Regions from separate parts of the Pseudomonas sp. MC6 genome, predicted to be linked through region 1. Evidence: predicted binding sites of a transcription regulator. Region 1 holds the regulator's gene; each other region holds the start of a gene.
The links. Region 1 encodes FliA, which starts transcription of late flagellar genes. Its sites were predicted from a motif close to CTAAAGTTTNNNNNNNNNNNGCCGNTAA; they were not measured.

Region 1 (7,958 bases):
GTGCAGTTGATCGAGCAACGACTCGAACTCGGCATCGGTGATTTCATCGCTCGCGGCTTCAGCGGCCGTTTGCGCAGGGGCAGCAGCGGCCGGGGCTTCGGCTTCAGCCTTGACGGCGTTCAGCGAATCCAGCAGCTGTTCAAATTCGTTATCGGTGATGTCGCCCGACGAGTCGCCTTCGACGACCAGTTCTTCGATCATCTCGGCCACTGGCGAAGCCGGGGCTGCGTCCGCCGATTGCGGTTCGGCCAGACGCGCCAGGGCGGCCAGCAGCTCCGGCGTGGCGGCGGTGATCGGAGCACGCTCACGAACTTCAGTGAACATGCTGTTCACCGCGTCCAGTGCTTCGAGGACAACGTCCATCAGTTCTGCATCAACGCGACGCTCACCCTTACGCAGGATGTCGAACACGTTTTCGGCGATGTGACAGCACTCCACCAGCTCATTGAGCTGAAGGAAGCCGGCGCCCCCTTTTACAGTGTGGAAACCGCGAAAAATTGCGTTGAGCAGATCTGCGTCATCCGGACGGCTTTCCAGCTCGACCAGTTGTTCGGACAGTTGCTCAAGAATCTCGCCGGCCTCAACCAGGAAATCCTGAAGGATCTCTTCATCGGCGCCGAAGCTCATTAATGGGGTGCTCCTACAGGTCTAAAAACCCAAAAAACCTAAAATTCCAAAACTCTAGAACCCGAGGCTGGATAACAAATCGTCCACATCGTCCTGACCGGACACAACGTCTTCTCGTTTATCGGCATGAATCTGCGGACCTTCACCCTGCGAGAGATGTTTTTGTGGATCTTTTTCTGCAAGCATCGCGGCGCGGTCATGTTCGATGCCCGCAAAGCGGTCCACCTGACTGGCCATGAGCACGAGTTTGAGCAAATTGCTTTCGACTTCGGTGACCAGTTGGGTCACACGCTTGATCACCTGACCGGTCAGGTCCTGGTAATCCTGGGCCAGCAGGATGTCGTTGAGATTGCTCGACACCGCACGGTTGTCCGTGCTGCTGCGTGACAGAAAACCGTCGACCCGGCGCGCCAGTTCACGGAACTCTTCAGCCCCGACCTCGCGACGCATGAAGCGACCCCAATCGGCGCTCAAGGTCTGCGCTTCGTCAGCCAGACCATTGACCACCGGCGTGGCGCTTTCCACCAGATCCATGGTGCGGTTGGCCGCGGCTTCCGTCAGCTTGACCACATAACCCAGGCGTTCGGTGGCGTCGGTGATTTGCGACACTTCCTCGGCCTGCGGCATGTTCGGGTCGATCTGGAAGTTGACGATCGCACTGTGCAATTCACGTGTGAGCTTGCCGACTTCCTGGTACAGGCCACGGTCACGGGTCTGATTGAGCTCATGGATCAGTTGCACAGCGTCGCCGAACCTGCCTTTTTCAAGGCTTTCGACCAGTTCGACCGCGTGTTTTTTCAGGGTCGACTCGAAATCGCCCTGTGAAGATTCGTTATGCTCCATAGCTCCCCCGCGCGTTCATCAGCCGATGCGTTCGAAAATCTTCTCGATTTTGTCTTTCAACGCCTGAGCCGTGAAAGGTTTGACTACGTAGCCGTTTACACCGGCTTGAGCGGCTTCGATGATCTGCTCGCGCTTGGCTTCTGCAGTCACCATCAGCACTGGCAGGTGCTTGAGTTTTTCATCGGCGCGCACGTGACGCAGCAGGTCGATACCGGTCATGCCCGGCATGTTCCAGTCCGTTACCAGAAAGTCGATGCTGCCGCTGTTGAGCACTGGAATGGCAGTCACGCCATCGTCAGCCTCGACGGTGTTGGTGAACCCAAGATCACGCAGCAGGTTCTTGATGATCCGCCGCATCGTTGAGAAGTCATCAACGATGAGGATTTTCATGTCTTTGTTCAATTCGACCTCCAAGCAGTCTTAAACGCGCCCAGCACCTGGACGCGCCACTTCAATCAATCGGCGCAGCACTTGAAGACTGTCTGGAGCACAACAGAGCAAGACCGGTGCCGTTCATCACCGCACCAGCCTCGTTCGCAGTGTCCCCACACTGCCTTCAGCGCGCTCGCCACTCCCCCAAACGCCCCCGCAAACGGGCCGCGCACTGGCTGTGTAACTGGCTGACCCGCGATTCACTGACGCCAAGGACTTCACCGATCTCCTTGAGGTTCAGCTCTTCGTCGTAGTACAGCGCCAACACCAGTCGCTCACGCTCCGGCAAATTGGCAATCGCGTCCGCCAACGCTGCCTGGAAACGTTCATCTTCCAGATCGCGTGACGGCTCAAGATGAGCACTCGCGCCATCCTCGTGCAGCCCTTCGTGTTCGCCGTCCTGCAACAGATCGTCGAAACTGAACAGGCGACTGCCCAAGGTGTCATTCAAAATCCCGTAGTAATCGTCGAGACTCAATTGGAGTTCGGCTGCAACCTCGTGATCTTTAGCGTCACGGCCGGTTTTAGCTTCAATTGAGCGAATTGCGTCGCTGACCATACGGGTATTGCGGTGAACCGAGCGTGGTGCCCAGTCCCCTTTGCGCACTTCGTCGAGCATCGCGCCGCGGATTCGAATGCCCGCGTACGTTTCGAAACTGGCGCCTTTGCTGGCGTCATATTTGGTCGAGACTTCGAGCAGGCCGATCATCCCGGCCTGGATCAGGTCTTCGACCTGCACACTCGCCGGCAACCGTGCCAGCAAGTGGTAGGCAATGCGTTTGACCAGCGGCGCGTAACGCTCGATCAGCTCGTACTGAGCGTCGCGTGCCGACTTCTTGTAGTAGTTCATACCGCTTGCTGTCATAGCACGGGCCCTGCCGTTTGCTGCACGAGGCGCTCGACGAAAAACTCGAGATGGCCACGCGGGTTGGCGGGCAGCGGCCAGGTGTCGACCTTCTGTGCAATGGCCTTGAATGCCAGCGCGCACTTGGAGCGCGGGAAGGCTTCGTAAACGGCACGCTGCTTCTGCACCGCTTTACGCACGCTTTCGTCGTAAGGCACGGCGCCGACGTATTGTAGGGCCACGTCAAGGAACCGATCCGTGACCTTGGTCAACTTGGCGAACAGGTTGCGCCCTTCCTGCGGGCTCTGCGCCATGTTGGCGAGGACGCGGAAGCGGTTCATGCCGTAATCGCGGTTAAGCAGTTTGATCAGTGCGTAGGCGTCAGTGATCGAGGTTGGCTCGTCGCAGACCACCAGCAACACTTCTTGCGCGGCGCGTACGAAACTGACTACCGAGTCACCAATACCCGCAGCGGTGTCGATCACCAGTACGTCGAGATTGTCGCCGATGTCGCTGAACGCCTGAATCAGGCCGGCATGTTGCGCCGGGCTCAGGTGGACCATGCTCTGCGTGCCGGACGCGGCCGGGACGATGCGGATGCCACCGGGGCCTTGCAACAGCACGTCGCGCAATTCGCAACGGCCTTCGATCACGTCGGCCAGTGTGCGTTTAGGGGTCAGACCCAACAAAACGTCGACGTTCGCCAGTCCCAGATCGGCGTCCAGCAGCATGACCCGACGGCCAAGCTCTGCCAGCGCCAGAGACAAGTTCACTGACACGTTAGTCTTGCCGACGCCACCTTTGCCGCCGGTCACCGCGATCACCTGTACGGGATGCATGCTGCCCATGTTATTTCTTTACCTTGTCTTGCATAGACGGAGGCCACATTACTGGCTGCGCGTTCACAACCGGAACAATGCATGGCAGACCATCGATGTAGGTACAAAAACTGTTCATGAATACCTCAGCCTACCTGCTTGGTCGGGCTGTGATAGATATCAGCGAACATGTCAGCCATGGCTTCTTCGCTGGGTTCTTCCTGCATTTGCACGCTGACGGCGCGGCTGACCAGTTGATGACGGCGCGGCAGATGCAAATCATCCGGAATCCGTGGGCCATCGGTCAGGTACGCGACCGGCAATTCATGACTGATCGCCAGGCTCAACACTTCGCCAAGGCTGGCCGTTTCATCCAGTTTAGTCAGGATGCAGCCGGCTAGCCCGCAACGCTTGTAACTGTGATAAGCGGCGGTTAGAACCTGTTTCTGGCTGGTGGTTGCCAAGACCAGATAATTTTTTGAACGAATGCCACGCCCGGCCAGACTTTCCAGCTGCATGCGCAGCGCCGGATCGCTGGCTTGCAGGCCGGCAGTATCGATCAATACCACGCGTTTGCGCAGCAGTGGATCCAGCGCCTGCACCAACGATTGGCCCGGATCGACGTGGGTCACCGGCACATTGAGAATGCGGCCCAGCGTCTTCAGTTGTTCCTGCGCGCCGATGCGGAAACTGTCCATGCTCACCAGCGCGACATTCTGCGCGCCGTATTTCAGCACGTAGCGCGCGGCGAGCTTGGCCAGCGTGGTGGTCTTGCCCATGCCGGCAGGGCCGACCATGGCAATCACACCGCCCTCTTCCAACGGCTCGACTTCCGGTACGGCAATCATCCGCGCCAGGTGCGCGAGCAACATGCGCCAGGCCTGACGCGGCTCTTCGATATCAGTGATCATCGCCAGCAGATCGCGCGACAACGGGCCGGACAGACCGATACGTTGCAGACGACGATACAGATTGGCTTGCGCCGGACGGCTGCCTTGCAGCTGATTCCAGGCCAGAGTGCCAAGCTGAACTTCCATCAGCTCGCGCAGGCTGTTCAATTCGAAACGCATCGAATCCAGGGCACGCGGATCAACGCCGCCGGAAGACTGCGCAGGCGCCGGGGCCGGACGCGCTGGAGCAGCGTAAGTCGGCTCGCTCAGCGGTTCAGCGGCAGTCAGCGGCAGGCCAGCGGTCAACGGCAGCCCTGCGAAGATCTGGCGATTGCTGTTGCCGTCGGCTTCGCCACGCAGGCTCAGTTCGGCCTGGGCGGTGACGATGCGCGACTGAGTCTTGCGCAGCTCGTCTTCGAGTTCCATGTTCGGAACCCGTGGCGCCAGCGCCGACAATTTGTAATCCAGTGCCGCCGTCAGCTCGACACCGCCAGCAATGCGGCGGTTGCCAATGATGGCGGCATCAGCGCCCAGCTCATCACGAACCAGCTTCATGGCCTGACGCATATCGGCGGCAAAGAAACGCTTAACTTGCATAAACCACTACCTCAGCCGTTGGGCCCTACTGTCGCAACGATGGTCACTTGCTTGTTGTCCGGTATTTCCTGGTAGGCCAGCACATGCAATCCAGGGACTGCGAGGCGGCCAAAGCGCGAGAGCATCGCGCGGATCGGGCCAGCGACCAAAAGGATCACCGGCTGACCTTGCATTTCCTGACGCTGCGCCGCTTCGATGAGCGAACGCTGCAGCTTCTCGGCCATGCTTGGCTCCAGCAGAACGCCCTCTTCCGAGCCTTGTCCTGCCTTCTGCAGACTATTGAGCAATATTTGTTCCAACCTTGGTTCCAAGGTGATCACAGGCAGCTCCGACTCAGTGCCTACAATGCTTTGGACGATGGCGCGGGATACGCCGACCCGTACCGCAGCCACCAACGCGGCGGTATCTTGACTCTTCGCGGCGTTGTTGGCGATGGCTTCGGCAATGCTGCGGATATCGCGCACCGGCACGTGTTCGGCGAGCAGCGCTTGCAGCACCTTGAGCAACTGCGACAACGTGACCACGCCCGGCACCAGCTCTTCTGCCAGTTTCGGCGAGCTCTTGGCCAGCAATTGCATGAGTTGCTGCACTTCTTCGTGGCCGATCAGCTCGCTGGAGTGCTTGTATAGAATCTGGTTCAAGTGAGTCGCGACCACGGTGCTGGCGTCCACCACCGTGTAACCGAGGGATTGTGCCTGCGCACGCTGGCTGATTTCGATCCACACCGCTTCCAGGCCGAAAGCCGGATCTTTGGCGTTGATACCGTTGAGTGTGCCGTAGACCTGGCCCGGGTTGATCGCCAGTTCGCGATCCGGGTAGATCTCGGCTTCGGCGAGAATCACGCCCATCAGGGTCAGGCGATAGGCGCTTGGCGCCAGATCGAGGTTGTCGCGAATGTGCACAGTCGGCATCAGGAAGCCCAGATCCTGCGAGAGCTTCTTGCGTACGCCCTTGATCCGCGCCAGCAATTGCCCGCCTTGATTGCGGTCCACCAGCGGAATCAGGCGATAGCCGACTTCCAGGCCGATCATGTCGATGGGCGTCACATCGTCCCAGCCGAGCTCTTTGGTTTCCATGGCGCGGGCCGGCGACGGCAGCAGTTCCTGCTGGCGCTTGACCTCTTCCAACGCTACGACCTTGGCCACATTCTGTTTTTTCCAGAACAGGTACGCGCCGCCAGCGGCCAGCGCGGCCATGCTCAGGAACGAGAAGTGCGGCATGCCCGGCACCAGCCCCATGACCGCCATCAAACCTGCAGCCACCGCCAGCGCTTTCGGCGAGGCGAACATCTGGCGATTGATCTGCTTGCCCATGTCTTCCGAACCGGAAGCACGGGTCACCATGATTGCCGCTGCTGTCGATAACAACAGTGATGGCAATTGCGCCACTAAACCGTCACCGATGGTCAGCAAGGCGTAAACCCGACCGGCATCACCGAACGTCATGCCATGCTGGAAGATACCCACGGCCATGCCGCCGATCAGGTTGATGAACAGAATCAGCAGGCCCGCGATGGCGTCACCACGGACGAACTTGCTGGCACCGTCCATCGAACCGTAGAACTCAGCCTCTTGGGCGACTTCCTGACGGCGCATCTTGGCCTGGTTCTGGTCGATCAGACCGGCGTTGAGGTCGGCGTCGATCGCCATTTGTTTGCCGGGCATCGCATCGAGGGTGAACCGCGCGCTCACCTCGGAAATCCGCCCGGCACCCTTGGTCACCACGACGAAGTTGATGATCATCAGGATCGCGAAAACCACGATACCAACCACGTAGTTACCGCCGATCACCACCTCACCGAAGGCCTGAATCACCTTACCGGCAGCGGCGTGGCCGTCCTGACCGTGGAGCATGACCACCCGCGTCGAGGCCACGTTCAACGCCAGCCGCAGCAACGTCGCAACCAGCAGAATCGTCGGGAACACGGCGAAATCCAGCGGTCGCAGCGCATACACGCAGACCAGCAGGACGACAATCGACAAGGCAATGTTGAAGGTGAAGAACACGTCGAGCAGGAACGGCGGCACCGGCAACATCATCATCGCCAGCATCACCAGCAGCAACAACGGCACGCCCAGATTGCCTCGACTGAGGTCGGCAACGTTTGTGCGAGCAGTGTTGAATAACTGAGAGCGATCCACCGGTTTTCCCCGTTCCTTTAAAGCAAACTTTTGACGCCCAGAGCGGGCTCACGGCGGGTACTGCAAGAAGCTTTCCAACTTTTGCGATTGATTGAAACAGAGAGGAAGGTGTACGCGAACACTGTAGGAGTGAGCCTGCTCGCGATAGCGGTGTGTCATCCAAAAAATTCGTCAACTGACACTCCGCTATCGCGAGCAGGCTCACTCCTACATTTGGTGTGCATTTCACTCTCACATTTGGAATGCAGTCTCTTGTGGGAGCGAACCTGCTCGCGAAGAGGCCCTTATGTCCGGCACAAATTTTTCGATTTAAACGAAGCTGTTTAAAAGACACCTCAAGACACGGTCTCAAGGCTACAAATCCTTGCGCCAATGCCTACAGCCAAGCCAGAATCCGCCGGCTTGTGCGCTTTGGGGTCGGGTTATATTGTGGTCCGGTCGCTGACAAATCAGCGACCGGGTTTAGCAGCCCGGGTTATCTCTAGACGCATGAAGTCCGTTGCCGTTATGGCGGCTTTGCGTGGGGCACTTCGGTGCGCCGGGTTCTAGAGTCCTGGTCTGCTAACCCGCGTACGGCCGCCACCTCCTTCGTTAGCAGCGAACGGTGGCAGCTTCACTACTCTAGAGGCTTCAACCATGATCAAACCAACCCCCAACCCACCCGCAACCGACCCCACCTCCCCCTACGATTCCCTCGACTCCAGCAAACTCCACGACGCCGCCGACCGCGCCCTCGATCACTACCTCTGCCCGCCCGGCTCCACGC
Region 2 (7,958 bases), 3.1 Mb from region 1:
AACCGGCGCGGCTTTTTTCGAACAATTGCTGGCCGAGTGCAGCTTCGAGACGGCGCACGGCACGAAACACCGTCGACACGTCGACCTTCAACAACTGCGAAGCGCGGGCCAGAGAGCCGCCACGCACCAAGGCCAGAATCAGGGCCAGATCGGGGTAGTCGAGCTGATAGTGCGTCGCTGCATTAATCACTTGGGTAAACGCCAATATCGAGTGCGTGAACGCCAATCTATAGTGAGTGCAATCAATCAACAAGCGCAGGGAATCCCCATGGAAAACAGCGCCATCCGTATCGCCCTGATTGGCGATTACGACCCGCAGGTCACCGCCCATCAAGCCATTCCCGTCGCCCTCGGGCTGGTCGCCGAACACCTCAACCGCAACGTGCAATTCGAATGGTTGCCCACCGAGCAGATCCACGCCGATACGCCGCTCGAGCGCTTCAACGGTTTCTGGTGCGTACCCGCCAGCCCTTACAAAAGTGAAGCCGGCGCACTTTGGGCGATCCGTTTTGCTCGCGAACAGCAGCGCCCTTTCCTCGGCACCTGCGGCGGTTTTCAGCATGCCGTGCTGGAATTTTCCCGCAACGTGCTGGGCTGGGTCGATGCGGAACACGGTGAAACATCGCCCGACTCTGAACGCGCGGTACTCACACCGTTGACCTGTTCGCTGGTCGAAGCGGTCGACAGTATTCACTTGGTTCCCGGGTCGTTGATCGCCAAGGCGTACGAAACGTCGCAAATTCGTGAGGGCTATCGCTGCCGCTTCGGTGTGAATCCGCTGTTCGAGCGGCAACTGTTGAATGATCGGCTACAAGCGGTCGGTCATGATTCGTCAGGGGATTTACGCGCGATAGAACTCAAGGACCACCGCTTCTTTGTCGCGACGTTGTTTCAACCAGAACGCGCCGCGCTCAAAGGGCAGATGCCGCCGCTGGTGCGCGCGTTTGTTGAAGCTTGTGGGGAGTCACGTTGATGACTTCCTGCTTTGCGGTGATTTTTACCTCGACTCGAACCGAGGGTGACAATGGGTATACCGAGGCGGCTGAGCGCATGGCCGCGTTGGTAAGTGAGCAGCCGGGGTTTCTGGGTGTCGAGTCGGTTCGTGGGGCGGATGGCGTAGGGATTACGGTGTCGTATTGGGAGAGCGAGGCAGCGATTCTGGCGTGGCGGCAGCATCCTGAGCATCGGGTGATTCAAGCGCGTGGGCGCTCGGAATGGTATTCGGCGTTTCATACGCGGGTGTGCCGGGTGGAGCGTGAGTATCGGTTCGGCCAATAAAATAGCGGCGCATTGGCGGCCGCCTTCGCGAGCAGGCTCGCTCCACAGGGGATTTGTGAACACCACGGTTCCCATGTGGGAGCGAGCCTGCTCGCGAAGAGGCCCTCACCCTCACAGCAAAACTTCAGCAGCGCACCAGACTGCGCACCGCCTCAATCTCCGGCACTTCAACCTTGCTCATATAAACGCGCAACGGCTCGGTGATGTTGATCCGCTCATCGATATTCTGATCCAGCAGCAACTGAATCAACTCGCGTTTAAGCGTCATGGTCTGCGCTGTCACCGGCGCCCAGACGAATTCATTCACAGGAATAATGCCGTCATCGGCCACGTCCATACCGAACGAATCTTCGCTGAAGCGCACGATGTATTGACCGGTCTTGCGGTTGAGGTCGACAAAGCCCTTGAGGTCGTCGGCAGCCTGGCAGATGAGTTGGGAGGTGATGCGCATGGTAAACCTCACGAAAGATGATCGATGGTTTACACGCAGGGCAACTGAGCGGCGCGCCCTCTGCCGGGACGTCTGCCGAGAGAAAGCGTACTGCAAACCGCGCCACAAAAGTGCAGGAAAAATCGCTTTTAATACGTTTATGTCGGTCTGGCGATAGCACGCAATCGATTCAGTTGTTAAAAGATACGTCTTTGAAAATGCCCTGCGAAAGGAACTCGAACATGCCCGCCACTTTCACCAAAAGCGCTCTGGTCCTGAGCCTGCTGCTCGGCCTCGGTCAGGCGCACGCCGCCAGCCAGACTGATCCGAAAGCGATCGCTGCCACCAACGGCATCCCGCACCCGGCCGTGATTGCTCACCGTGGCGCGTCTTTCGATGCACCGGAATCCACGGCGGCGTCCTACAAACTGGCTCGCGACCTGGGCGCCGATTACCTGGAAATGGACCTGCAGCGCAGCAAGGACGGCGTGCTGTTCGCCCTGCACGACGACAATCTGCAACGTACTACTGACGTCGCCACCAAGTTCCCGGAGCGCAAGGACGCCTCGGCTACCGCGTTCACCATGGCCGAACTGAAAACCCTCGACGCCGGTAGCTGGTTCAACACCAAGTACCCGGATCGCGCGCGCCCGACTTACGTCGGACTGAAAATTCTGACCCTCGATGAAATCATCGACATCGCCCAGGCTAATCCGCAACACAAGCCGGGCCTGTACATCGAGACCAAAGAGCCGCAACTGTTTCCCGGGATCGAGAAAGACCTGAAAGAGAAACTGCAGGATCGCGGCTGGCTGAGCCCGGCCGGTTCGAAACTGGCTAAAAGTGCATTGGGTGTTGGTCAGGGTAAAGGCAAGGTGATCCTGCAGACGTTCGAGAAGAACAGCCTCGCCCTGCTGGAAAAAGAAATGCCGCAGGTGCCGAAGATCCTCCTGCTGTGGGTTGGCGAAGGCAGCATCGAGCCGAAATCCAAGGTGACGTTTGCCGAATCCGGCGAGAAAGACAAAAACGTTTTCTACGGCAAGCAAGAGCCGAAGTCTGAAGCCGAGTTCAAGCAGTGGGTGGATTACGCCAAGGCCCAAGGTGCCATCGGCACCGGCCCTTCGGCGAAGCTGACCAAGGGCGGCGATCAGAGTTATTCGGATCTGGTGCAACCGTGGATGAATCAGTACACCCACGATCAAGGCCTGCTGGTGCATGTCTATACCGTCGACGAGCCGGTGGACTTCGAGAAAGTCATGGCGGCCGGTGTCGACGGTATCTTCACCAACCGCGCCAGCGAGATGTTGAAGTTCTACAAACGCCCGGCGGCCGGCACCGTTGATCAGGTGTTGAAGAACAACGGTTTCTGATCTGAAATCGAGGCGCCTTCATCGCGGGCAAGCCACGCTCCCACAGGTTCTGTGCAGGTGCATGGCTTGCCCGTTTTGTTTGGGTGCGGGGTTTTAAGGGTGAGTTAAGTTGCGCTGGTTAACCTGAGGCCACTTAAACGAATCACCCCAAGGAACGAACTGATGAAAACTTTGACTGCCCTGTTTACTGCTGCCGCCCTGACTCTTACCGCTGGCCTGGCCCAGGCTGATGTTCGCGTTGACCAGATTCCTGAACTGGTTAAGTCGGGCAAGATCAAGTCGCTGGAGTCGATGAACGCCGAAGCGCTGAAACTGCATCCGGGTGCGACTATTACTGACACGGATCTGGATAACCACTTCAATGGTTATGAGTATGAAGTTGAGCTGAAGACGGCTGATGGTAAAGAGTTTGATGTGGACTTTGATGCGACCACTGGCAAGGTGTTGAGCAACAAGCAAGACACTTGATTGAACGCACTATCAAAAGCCGCACGATTGAGAGATCGTGCGGTTTTTTTTGTGTTCGGCTTTTTTAATTGGTTGTCAGTGAGATTTTCTCCCCCTCACCTGCCCTCTCCCCCAAGGGGGGCGAGGGGGAAAGGGAGCCGATCGGGGGCTATTCAAGACCTGAGTTAGCCTCGAAATCTTGAAGCTGATCAGGAAACACCAAGGACCTGAGTACGACTCGATATTTCAGGTCGGCGTAGCTCAAATAGTCACCACGGTCAGTCCCCTCTACCTCCGGGAAAGGGCTAGGGTGAGGGAAAAGGGCATCACGCCGAGGTGCTGACCAGCGAACCGGAAGTGCTGCTGTCAGAACCCTGCAACGCCTGCAACAGCGAGGCGGTAGCGGTTGACAGGGACGCCGAGGTAGCGGTGATCTGCGCTTGTGCGGCGGCTACTTCGGCGGCTTTGGCATTAGAACTTTCCTGCTTCGCCTGGGCCGCTTGCAACGCCTGCTGTTCTTCCTGCAATTGCTTCTGCAACTCGGCAATCTGCTTGCGCAGTTCTTTCACCGAATCCGATTCTTCGCTGCTGCTGGAGCTGCTCTCACCCGCCGGAGCGGCCCCTCCACCGGCGGCGACTTTACCGGTATCGGCAGTCGCACCCGTGCTGGCGGTTGCTGAGGTAGACGTGTCGTCACCAACGTCACTGATCGACGTTTTGCTGGTCGGTGCGCTGACGGTCTGATTGATAGAAACAGAAGTGATGCTGACCATGGAAAGGCTCCAATGCCGGTTATAGATAACCGGTCATCGACCACGGCCGCCTCAATTTGAGATCGACTGTGTACCGACTCGGTATCCGAATCGGTACACGCTCAATAACCTCAGGCGCTCAGGCGAGCGGTGACTTCATTGAGTTGCCCCGACAGACCATGCAGGTTCTGGCTGGCGCTTTCAGTGCGCTGGACGTTGTCGAGGTTGGTGCTGGCGATCGAGGTGATTTCGGTGAGGTTGCGCGAGATGTCCTCGGCCACCGAGGTCTGCTCTTCGGCAGCAGTAGCGATCTGACGGTTCATGTCGCGGATCGCTTCCACGGCGTGAGTGATGCGCTCCAGCATCGCGCCAGCCTGGGTCACTTGCTCAACGCTTTCATCACTGCGCGTCTGGCCGCTGTCGATGGCTTGCGCCGCATCCACCGCACCGGTCTGCACGCTCTGAATGATCTGGTTGATCTCGATGATCGACTCAGCCGTACGCTGCGCGAGGTTACGCACTTCATCGGCGACCACCGCAAAACCACGCCCGGCCTCGCCGGCCCGCGCTGCTTCGATCGCAGCGTTAAGCGCCAGCAGGTTGGTCTGTTCGGCGATGCCACGAATCACTTCCAGCACTTTGCCAATGCGGCCGCTGTCGGCTTCGAGACGACGAATCACCGTGGCGGTATTGGCGATTTCACCGCGCATCTGCGTGATCGAGTGAATGGTGCTCTGCATGACCTTTTCACCCTGCTGGGCAGACTGGTCGGCATCGTCGGCCGCACGCGCGGCATCGGCGGCGTGACGCGCCACTTCCTGCGCAGTGGCGGACATTTCGTTCATCGCCGTGGCCACCTGATCGGTGCGGTTGAACTGCTCGTTGGTGCCGCCGGCCATGGTCGTGGCGATCGCATTCAACTCACCGCTGGCGCTGTCCAGATCACTGGCGCTGCGCTGCAAACGGGTGAAGGTGTCGGCGAGGAAGTCGCGCAAGGTATTGGCCGCTGCGGCGAGGTTGCCCAGTTCATCCTGACGGTCGCTGACCACACGTTCGGCGAGTTTGCCGCGACTCAACTGAGTGACGTAATCGATGAGTTTGCGAATCGGCTCGACCAGGTTGCGGTTAACCAGCCACAGACTGAGCAGGCCGATCAACAGGCCCGACGCGAGCATCACCAGCAGCCCCAGCCACACGGTGCGATCGGCCTCGGCACTGATCAGCGCCGACTGTGCACTACCCTGCTTGCGCAACTCAGCGACCAGTTCGCTCATCTGATCGCTGGCGGCGCGGTCAACGCCTTTGACCGCCGCGTCACCCGCCGTCGGATCACCACCGGCAGCCACGTAGGCATCGCGTCCCCTCTGATACGCAGAACCGAGCTGACGATGCTCATCGCGCAGGCGCTCGATACGATTTTTCAGGCTTGGCTCCAGGCCTTTCTGCCCGGCCAGTTCACCAAGGATGTTCTGCACATCGCGCTGACGATCTTCGAACTGGCTCCAGTACTTGGCCAGATCCGCCGGTTGCTTGCCGCGCAGCAGGACGTTCTTCCACTCCTGCACCTGCACCTTGAATTGCAGGTTGGCTTCGTCAATCAGTTGCGAGGTGTGCAAGGGACCGGCGATCAACTGGCTGTAGCTTTGCACGCCGTTGGAAAGGAAATGAAAACACGCCAGCGCAATCAACAGCACCGCCAGCAGGCTGCCGCTCAGCAGGGCGAGAATTTGCGCTCTCAGGGATTTTTGCAGCATCGAAAGATACTCAGGACAAGGATGAGGTACGCCCGGTAAGGCGTGAAATTGTGCCGGACATCCATGTCGGCGAGCCTTGGTTCATGGCCAATGGCGCGCAACCTAACGCACCTGTGATCGGCGCGCCAGAGCGCTTCTTGAAGAAAACCAGACCACCGGTAAGTCGCTGATTTGACGTCACTTTGCTGTCATCTAAATGTCATGTGACATTGCGATGATGCGGCTCAGTGAACCTGCCATTTGCGCGACCGACGCACCCTCCTCGCAGCGAGCCCTCATGAACCACAGCCTCGACATCAGTCATCGCGATCCTGATCTGTTTGGCCTGCTCTACGGCTTTCGTTTCCTGCCCGGCGAACGGGGCCGCGAAGTCGATTCGGCGACGGCACTGCGCTGCTTGCAGGACGATAGCGACAGTGGCGAATTCCTTTGGCTGCACCTCAATCTGGCGCATGCGGCGTGCGAACGCTGGATGAAAAGTCATCTGCAATTGCCTGAAGAGTTTTTCGAGGCGCTGCACGAAGGTTCGCGCTCGACGCGTATCGAGCATGTCGACTCGGCGTTGCTGGCAGTGGTCAACGATGTGGTGTTCAACCTCAGCAGCATGGTCTCCTCGGACGTGTCGACGCTGTGGGTCTGTGTGCGCAGCAAACTGATCGTCAGCGCGCGTCTGCAACCGCTGCACTCGGTGGACAAATTGCGCTCGTCGGTGAAGGCCGGCGAACGCTTTCGTTCGCCCTCGGAACTGCTCGTGCATCTGCTGCGCGATCAGGGCGAAGTGCTCACGCAGATCGTGCGCAAGACCAGCATGAGCGTCGATCAGGTCGAAGACGAATTGCTCTCCTCGCGGCTGTCGACCAACCGCGCCGAACTCGGTGCCAATCGTCGGGTGCTGGTGCGTCTGCAACGATTGTTGGCACTGGAGCCGGGGTCGTTGCTGCGTCTGCTCAACCGGCCGCCGCCGTGGTTGCAGAAGGAGGACGTCAAGGAACTGCGCAAATCCACCGAGGAGTTTGCGCTGATCATCAACGACCTCACCGCCCTCGGTGAGCGGATCAAATTGCTCCAGGAAGAGATCGCCGCCAACCTCAACGAACAGAGCAACCGTACGCTGTTTACTCTGACCGTGGTGACGGTGCTGGCGCTGCCGATCAACATCATTGCCGGTTTTTTCGGGATGAATGTGGGTGGCGTGCCGTTGTCGCAGGATCCGGAGGGGTTCTGGATATTGGTTGCGCTGGTGGCGACGTTTACCGTGATTGCCGGGCGATGGGCATTTCGCAAGCGCGGGGATTATTGACCACGGAATGCACCGCTCCCACAGGGGACCTCAACGGCTTAAGACCGACGGTTGGATTAATCAGCCAAACACTGACATGGCGCAGTCTCTCTGTAACATTCTGCAACGATCATGGGCGACATTCCTTTCCTCGCTCAGGATTGTCCGCTCATGGCTACTCCCTCCCTGACCGCCAGCCCCGCGTCCGCCGCCAGCGGCAGGCCTGCCCTCGACAAGAAAACCGGCCCATTCACCTATGTGATCTTTTTCGCCGTGCTGGCGATGGGAATGCTCTTCACCGCCTACAGCCTGATGCACGACATGCACGAACTCGGCACGGTGGTGACCACCTGGACGCCGTTTCTGCTGCTCGGCGTCGCGCTGCTGATTGCACTGGGCTTCGAGTTCGTCAACGGTTTCCACGACACCGCCAACGCCGTGGCGACGGTGATCTACACCCATTCGCTGCCACCCAATGTCGCCGTGGTCTGGTCGGGGTTCTTCAACTTTCTCGGCGTGCTGCTTTCGAGTGGCGCGGTGGCGTTCGGCATCATCGCGTTGCTGCCGGTGGAGTTGATTCTGCAGGTCGGTTCGTCCGCTGGCTTCTCGATGATTTTCGCCCTGCTGATCGCGGCGATCCTGTGGAAC
Region 3 (7,958 bases), 1.7 Mb from region 1:
CACGTGGTACGCCGATTACGTGCAGTTGCAGGCAGAAAGTCGAGTTTTGCAGTTCTCATCATTGAGCTTCGATTCGTCACTGATCGACATCTTTCCGACCCTGCTCGAAGGTGCCGAACTGGTGGTGCCCGACGACACCCAACGGCGTGATCCGCTGCAACTGATCGCGCTGATCCGTCGCCGACAACTGACCCATGCGTTCCTGCCGCCGGCGCTGTTGAGCATCCTGCCGCTGGAGCAACTGGAAGGCGTGCAAGTGATGACCGGCGGCGATGTCTGCGAGCCGTTCGTCATCGAGCAACTGACCCGTCAGGGCACGCTGCATAACCTTTACGGCCCGACCGAAGCCACGGTGCTGATCACTGCGCGTCAACTGATACCCGGTGACAGCAATCGCAGCCTCGGCGCGCCGATCGCCAACAGCCAAGTGCTGATTCTCGATGACGATTTGCAACCGGTGCCGCAGAACACCGTCGGCGAATTGTTCATCGTCGGCCCCGGCGTCTGCCTCGGTTATCTGAACAATCCACAGCAGACCGCCGAGCGTTATCTGACCTTGAATCTGCCGGACGGGCAGACGTTGCGCGCCTACCGCAGCGGCGACATGGCCAAGTGGGGCGAGCACGGTATCGAGCTATGCGGACGTCGCGATAACCAAGTGAAGATTCGCGGCTTTCGGGTCGAGCCGGAAGAGATCGAGCGCTGCCTGCGCGAGAGCCAGTTGTACCGGCAAGTGGCGGTGGTGATCGACAGTCAGCGGCGCATTCTGGCCTTCCTCGCCCAGCCGCAATCAGACACCGCGCGCGAAGCACTGAAGGCTCACGCCCGACAGTTTTTGCCGGACTACATGCAACCCGTGGCGTGGACCGAGCTGCCGAGCATGCCGTTCGCCAGCAACGGCAAGGTCGACCGCAAAGCGCTGCTGGAACTGCCGGTGAACGTGCAGGACAGCGGGCCGAAATGCCTGCCGGCGAATGCCGATGAAGCACTGTTGCTGGAGATCTGGGCGGAATTGCTGGAGTTGCCGAACAGCGATATTTCCACCGACGAAAGCTTCTTCAATCTCGGTGGTCACTCGATTTTGCTGTCGCGCATGTTGCTGCGTTTGCGTGAGGAGTTCGGCCGCAGCATCTCGATCAATCGCTTCATCGAACTGCCGACCATCATCAAACTCGCCACACTGGTGCGCGGCACCGATGACAACGCGGTGCTCAGCGCCCAGGCCATGGCTGACGCCGAGCGTGCGCTGGACATCGAACCGCTGCCGATCAGCCGCATGGGCGATGTGCACAAGGTCATCGTCACCGGCGCCAACAGTTTTGTCGGTGTGCACATCGTCGAGGCGCTACTCGGTTGGGGCGCCAGCGAAGTGGCGTGTCTGGTGCGTGATGGCGGCGGAAAAACGGCGGTGCAACGGTTTGCCGAGGCACTGCGGGAAAACCGTCTGGAGCATCTGGATCTGCGTCGTGTGCGGGTTTACGCGGCAGATATTTCGCGCCCGCAACTGGGCATGAACGACGAAGATTATCAGCGCCTTGATCGCGAGTTCGGCGCACTGGTGCACAACGCCGCCAACGTCAATCACGTGCTCGATTACGAGTCGCTGGCGGCGGACAACGTCGAGCCGATTTTCGCCCTGCTGCGCTTGTGCGAAGGGCAAAGCAAAAAGGTCTTCAACTTCGTCTCGACGCTGTCGGCCTCAAGCACGGTCGATGATGCGGGACGGGTGCTGGAACTGCCCGCCGCGCTGACGCCACCGATCTACATTCGCAACGGCTACAACCTGTCGAAATGGGTCGGCGAACGCATCCTCGAACGGGCGCGGGAGCGTGGTGTGAGCGTCAATCTGTATCGCCCCGGCAACATCAGTTTCAACAGCTTGAGCGGCGTTTGTCAGCCGCACAAAAACCGCTTGATGCTGATGCTCAAAGGCTCGATCCAGCTCGGCCAGGTGCCGGCCTTCGCGCTTAATTTTGACCTGATGCCGGTGGACTTTCTCGCCCGTTTCATCGCCTTCCACGCCAGCCGTTATTCGCCCGACCGCGCGGTGTTCAACCTGCACAACCCCGAGCCTTTGAGCTGGGACGCCTACGTTGCTTCGTTCCGCGAAACCGGCAGCGAGTTCGCATTGGTCAGCGTCGCCGACTGGCAGCAGCAACTGGGCCGGGTAGACGCCGCCAACGCGCTGTTCGGCGTGCTCGGTTTCTACCTCAACGGCTTTGAAGAAGACATCGGCGACATTTCCCTGATCGGCCACGCCAACGCCGAGGCCGGCGTGCAGCAGATGGGCGCGCACTACCCACAGAAGTCCCCAGCGCTGCTGCGTCGCGGCTGCGATTACCTGAAAGAAATCAACTTCATCTGAAGCCACAAAAAAGGAGCAACACCATGAGCACTCTGCAACCCGACACTCTGATCAAAAATCCGCACGGCTGCCACGTTGTCTCTTCGGTAGAAGTGCCGGCGGACGCGGCGCAAGTCTGGGCGGTGGTCGGCCACTTCGGCGGTTTCGACCGTTTCATTCCGGCGCTGTCGCACATAGAAACTATCGGCGAGGGCGTGTCCTCGCTGCGCAAGAAATGCTTCAAGGATGGCAACGTGGTGGTTGAGCAACTGAACTCCCGCGATGAACACGCACGAAGCATGACCTGGACGACGATTTACAACACCTTGGGCGTGGCGAATCTGTGGGCGGCGATGAATGTGCAATCGCTGGGCGCAAGCAAATCCCGGGCGACGTGGACGATCATTGCCGAGCCTGCTTCGGGGGGTGAAGAGGCGCTGCCGGGGTTCAAGGAGTTTGTGCAGGGGTTTGCGGATGATGCGATGGGGAATGTGCTGAGGCTGTTTGTTTAAGGCCTGAGTTCGGCGGTGAGTTCTAGACCGCTATCGCGAGCAGGCTCACTCCTACAGTTGATCGGGTTCCTTCAGATGGAACCCGATTTAATTTGTAGGAGTGAGCCTGCTCGCGAAGAACGATAACGCGGTCTTCAATCTGAAAATCAGATTTTGAAACTGTCGACCAGTTGCTTCAGGCGATTAGCCTGCTGCGACAACGCATCACAATCCTTCAACGTCTCGTTGAGGTTGGCCACGCTCTGCTGGTTCAGAAGGTTGATCTGGTTAACGTCGACGTTGAGGGTTTCCACCACGGCGGTCTGCTCTTCAGTGGCCGCGGCCACCGACTGGTTCATACCGTCGATTTCACCAATGCGCTGAGTCACGCTGACCAGACGCAAACCTGCCTGATTGGCCACTTCCACGCTTTGCTCGCTGGAGGCCTGACTAGCGTTCATGGTGGTCACCGCTTCGCGCGAACCGATCTGCAGCGAAGTGATCATCTTGTGGATCTCTTCCGCCGATTCCTGAGTGCGATGGGCGAGGTTACGCACCTCATCCGCCACCACCGCAAAACCACGTCCGGCTTCACCGGCACGCGCCGCTTCGATCGCAGCGTTGAGTGCCAACAGGTTGGTCTGCTGCGAAATCCCTTTGATCACATCGAGGATATGGCCGATGTTGTCGGTGCTGGCGTTCAGGGTTTCGATCTGCGTGCACGACAGGCTGATCTTCTGCGACAGCTCGGTCATTGCCTGAATCGTCTGCTCGACCACCTGACGACCGTCATCGGCCTGCTCGCTGGCGCCGCTGGCGTGTTGCGAAGCATCGGCAGCGTTGCGGGCGATTTCCTGAGTAGCAGCGCCCAGTTCGTTGATCGCCGCAGCGACGCTGTTGGTGCGTGCACTTTGCTCGTCGGAGCCGATGATCGAGGCGTTGGACGACGCCATCACCCGTTGCGACAAATCGTGCACATGACGGGTTGCCGAGGACACTTCGGAAATCGACGCGTGAATCCGTTCAACGAACTGGTTGAACGCACTGCCCAACTCACCGAATTCGTCCTTGCTCTCAACCACCAGACGACGGGTCAGGTCGCCTTCGCCCTGAGCAATGTCCTGCATCGCGCGGCCCATGGTGGTCAGCGGACGCATCAGAACGTTGATCAACAGGCTCAGCAGCAAGGCAATCGCGGCCACGGCGACAAACATCGCGATCAACGCCGAAGTGCGGAATTGGCTCAGTGCGGCGTAGGCCTTGTCGCGATCGATCGACAGACCGATGTACCACTGCGCATTCGGCAGGTCGCTGACCGGAGTGAACGACAGAATACGTTCCTGACCGTTAAGCACGACGTTCTGGTTGCCCTTTTCGATGCGCACGCTGGTGTTCGGGTAAATGTCTTTCAGGTTTTTCATGACCTGGTCTTTGTCCGGGCTGACGATCACCTGACCGTCGGCGCTGACCAGAAACGCATGGCCCAGGCCACCGAAGTCCACCGAGTTGATGATCTTCACCAGGGTTTCCAGGCTCAGGTCACCACCGACCACACCGAGCAGTTCGCCGTTCTTTTTCACCGGCATGGCAATGGTCACCACCAGCCCGCCGACAGCAGCCATGTACGGCGGCGTCAGCATGGTTTTGTCAGCTACCACGGCTTGCTTGTACCAAGGGCGCTGACGCGGGTCATAGCCGTCAGGCATCTTCGCGTCAGGACGCTGGGTGAACACACCGTTGGCCTGACCGACGTAGGTGAACTGGAAATTCGAGGTGAAGGCCGGTTGATCGACCAGACCCGGGAAATCCGCGTCCTTGCCCTGATGCGCAACATTCTGCGCGAGGTTTTCCAGCACCAGAATCCGCCCGCTCATCCAGTTCTGCACGCTGCTGGCGGTCAGATCACCGGCCTGCTGTACGGAGGACTGGAGGTTCTGGCGAATGGTGTTTCGCTGCAGGTAGTCGTTGTAGAGGGTGAACAGCGCGAACGCCAGGACCACGACGCCCGAGGCGGCCAACAGGATTTTATGGCTGAACTTGAGATTCATTTCATGGGACTTCTTATGCGAAAAGTGGGGATGCGTTCCGGATGCAACATTCCATGTACAGCGCAGGCAGCGTTCTTCTGGCCGCTCTACTTTGGTGCACGCATGTCTCACCAGTCTGTCGGCACGTGTCGGAGAAATCTTAGGGTTGAGCGGGAAATGGATGGTATTTCTGCCGGATTCCCGCCGAACGGCGTGCCAGAGCTTTCAACCAGGTGTTTTCCAGGAGCAATGTTCGAGCGACGGTTGCAAATTCCGTAACCCTTCATGACAATGCGACTAATTATCATTTGTGACGTCCGCGTTCATGTCCTCACCTGAGTTTGCAGTACAGGCGCTTTACAGTAGTCATCACGGCTGGCTTAACGCTTGGCTGCGCGCACGGCTGGGCAATGCGGCGGATGCGGCAGATCTCGCGCAGGACACTTTCCTGCGTCTGCTGCAACGCACCGAACGCCTCGAACTCAAGGCGCCGCGCGCTTTCCTGCGGACCATCGCTCGCGGGCTGGTGATCGACCATTGGCGTCGCGAAGAAATCGAACGGGCCTATCTGGAAACCATTGCTCATTTGCCCGAAGCCGAGACGCCTAGTGCCGAAGCCCGGGCGCTGGTGATCGAACTGCTGGAAAACATCGCGCGCATGCTTGAAGGACTGAAGCCGAAAGTGCGTCAGGCCTTTCTGCTGGCGCAGTGCGAAGGTTTGACCCACAAGCAGATTGCCGAGCAGATGGGCCTGTCGTTGCGCTCAGTTGAGCGTTACGTCGCCGATGCGCTGTATCACTGCTACGTGCTGCGGTACGAAAGCTGATGCCTGTAGATCACACCGCACTCGGTCGCCGTGCCGAGCCACAGCAACACGTGGTCAAACAAGCCATCCATTGGCTGTTGCGCTTGCGCAATAACCATGGCAATTCGCGGTTGAATCGCCAGTGTGAGCAATGGCGTGCCGAACACCACGAGCATGAACTGGCCTGGCAACGCGTGCAGTCGCTGCAAGCCGAATTGAGCAACAATCTGCGTGCAGTACCCGGTGCGCAGGTGGCGTTCAATACTTTGGAAAACAGTGCCCAAGGCCTTGGCCGTCGGCAGGCTTTGAAGCTGTTGTCTGGCGCATTGCTGATGGGTTCCGCCGCCTGGCTGGCCAAGGACACTGCCGCGTGGCAGCAATGGAGCGCCGATTACGCTACGGCGACGGGCGAGCGGCGCGCCTTCCAGTTGCCGGACGGTACCCGGATCGAGTTGAACACGGCCAGCGCGGTGGATCTGGATTACACGGCGCAACAGCGCCTGATCAAACTGACTCGCGGCGAGATCATTGTCACGTGTGGTGGCTCCGACGAGGGCGCGCCGACTGATCGGCCGCTGCGGGTACAAAATCGTCACGGGACTTATGAGCCCGTCGATGCCCGATTCATCCTGCGTCAGGACAATGACTGCACGCGGCTCAGCGTCACCCATGGCCAGGTTGCCATCCACTCCGGCGGCACCTCGGTAGAAGCACTCGCCGGGCAGAGTTATCTGATCGACCATCACCAGGTCCGCCCGGCCCCGACGCTGGACATGGACGCTGGCGCCTGGATCGATGGCTTGATCGTCACACGCAATATGCGTCTGGGTGACTTTCTCGCCGAAGTCGCGCGTTATCGGCAGGGCTTTCTGAACTGTGCGCCGCAAGTGGCGGAGCTGCGTCTGTCCGGCGTATTCCGTCTGGAAGACACCGACAAACTGCTGGCGATTCTGCCGCAGACGTTGCCGGTGCAATTGCGCTATCGCACGCGCTGGTGGGTGACTCTGGAACGTGCGGTCTGAAATTTTTTTGGCGGGTTTTTGCAGCAAGTCCGGCTTAGTCAGTAAGCACTTCAACTCAGCCTTCGCGACTGCCTACGGAAACCTACAATGACTGTCCGCGCCACCTGTAAGAACTCTCTGAATTTCATTGCCGAATCTGGCCTGTTGCGCCACGCCGTTCGAGCGGCGCTGTTTTCGACTGCATTGGGCGTTGGTGTGATGCCTGCAATAAGCATGGCGGCGGCTCCCGCTGGCAGTGAAGTCAGCCACCGCTACAACGTGGCTGCGGGCCCTCTCGGTGAGGCGCTGAATCAGTTTGCCCGTCAGGCTGGCATCACGTTGTCGATGACCCCGCAGCAAACTCAGGGCCGGCAATCGCTGGGCGTACAGGGTGAATATTCGACCGATCAGGCGTTGAGCCATTTGCTCGGTGGCTCCGGTATGGAAGCGGTTAGTCAGGACGGCAGCAGTTACATCCTGCGCCCATTGGCTGAGACCGAAGCACTGGCCCTGCCTACCACCGACATCAAAGGCTTCGCCCTCGGCAACGCTTTGGGCAGCATGGATGGCTACAACGCCACTCACAGCCAGATCGCCACCAAGACCAGTACCGCGTTGCTGGAAACCTCGCAAAGCGTATCGGTGGTCACTCGCGAGCAAATGGATGACCAAGGCTCGCAGACTGTCTCGCAGGCAATGCGTTACATCCCGGGCGTGCTGACCAATCCGTATGGCGCGACTCATCGCTATGACTATGTAGCGATGCGCGGTTTCAACGATGGCTCGGTGGACAACATCTATCTCGATGGCCTCAAGTCGATGGGCGACAGCGGTACTTACAGCACCATGCAGGTCGACCCGTATTTCCTTGAGCGCGTGGACATTCTCAAGGGACCGTCGTCGGTGCTGTATGGCCGCAGTTCGCCCGGCGGCCTGGTGGCGCTGACCAGCAAGAAACCGCTTTATGAGGCTTACCATCAGGTGCAAGCCACGGTCGGGACGCAGGGTCAGCGTGGAGTCGGTTTTGATTTCAGCGGCCCGGTCGATGACGACAAGCGTATCGCCTATCGTCTGACCGGGTTAACGGATCAGTCCGACACGCAATTCGACCACAACAAGGAAAAACGCTTCGCCCTCGCACCCACGCTGAGTATCGATTTCAGTGAAGACACTTCGCTGACCCTGCAGGCTTATCTGCAACACGATCCGGATGGCGGTTACCACGGTGGTGTGCCCGCCGACGGCACGATTCATCAGCGCAATGGCAACCGCATCTCGCCGCACTTCTTC

Region 2: a site for FliA is predicted at 6,146-6,173, ahead of ACOYXE_RS00590 (methyl-accepting chemotaxis protein). Genes of this name have one in related genera too.
Region 3: a site for FliA is predicted at 4,999-5,026, ahead of ACOYXE_RS21830 (methyl-accepting chemotaxis protein). Genes of this name have one in related genera too.

The regions. Positions count from the first base shown of each region.
Region 1 covers NZ_CP186504.1:3,249,665-3,257,622, forward strand. The annotation lists gene ACOYXE_RS14500 (chemotaxis protein CheA) at 1-627, opposite strand, end outside; gene ACOYXE_RS14505 (protein phosphatase CheZ) at 682-1,470, opposite strand; gene ACOYXE_RS14510 (chemotaxis response regulator CheY) at 1,489-1,860, opposite strand; gene fliA (RNA polymerase sigma factor FliA) at 2,027-2,767, opposite strand; gene fleN (flagellar synthesis regulator FleN) at 2,764-3,594, opposite strand; gene flhF (flagellar biosynthesis protein FlhF) at 3,711-5,051, opposite strand; gene flhA (flagellar biosynthesis protein FlhA) at 5,063-7,192, opposite strand; gene ACOYXE_RS14535 (DUF6124 family protein) at 7,829-7,958, shown strand, end outside.
Region 2 covers NZ_CP186504.1:119,472-127,429, reverse strand. The annotation lists gene ACOYXE_RS00625 (LysR family transcriptional regulator) at 1-253, opposite strand, end outside; gene ACOYXE_RS00620 (CTP synthase C-terminal region-related (seleno)protein) at 269-973, shown strand; gene ACOYXE_RS00615 (antibiotic biosynthesis monooxygenase family protein) at 973-1,278, shown strand; gene ACOYXE_RS00610 (DUF2025 family protein) at 1,403-1,729, opposite strand; gene ACOYXE_RS00605 (glycerophosphodiester phosphodiesterase) at 1,951-3,078, shown strand; gene ACOYXE_RS00600 (PepSY domain-containing protein) at 3,241-3,546, shown strand; gene ACOYXE_RS00595 (hypothetical protein) at 3,852-4,298, opposite strand; gene ACOYXE_RS00590 (methyl-accepting chemotaxis protein) at 4,409-6,031, opposite strand; gene ACOYXE_RS00585 (transporter) at 6,309-7,331, shown strand; gene ACOYXE_RS00580 (inorganic phosphate transporter) at 7,482-7,958, shown strand, end outside.
Region 3 covers NZ_CP186504.1:4,902,955-4,910,912, forward strand. The annotation lists gene ACOYXE_RS21820 (non-ribosomal peptide synthetase) at 1-2,365, shown strand, start outside; gene ACOYXE_RS21825 (SRPBCC family protein) at 2,389-2,856, shown strand; gene ACOYXE_RS21830 (methyl-accepting chemotaxis protein) at 3,003-4,883, opposite strand; gene ACOYXE_RS21835 (sigma-70 family RNA polymerase sigma factor) at 5,188-5,688, shown strand; gene ACOYXE_RS21840 (FecR domain-containing protein) at 5,688-6,689, shown strand; gene ACOYXE_RS21845 (TonB-dependent siderophore receptor) at 6,777-7,958, shown strand, end outside.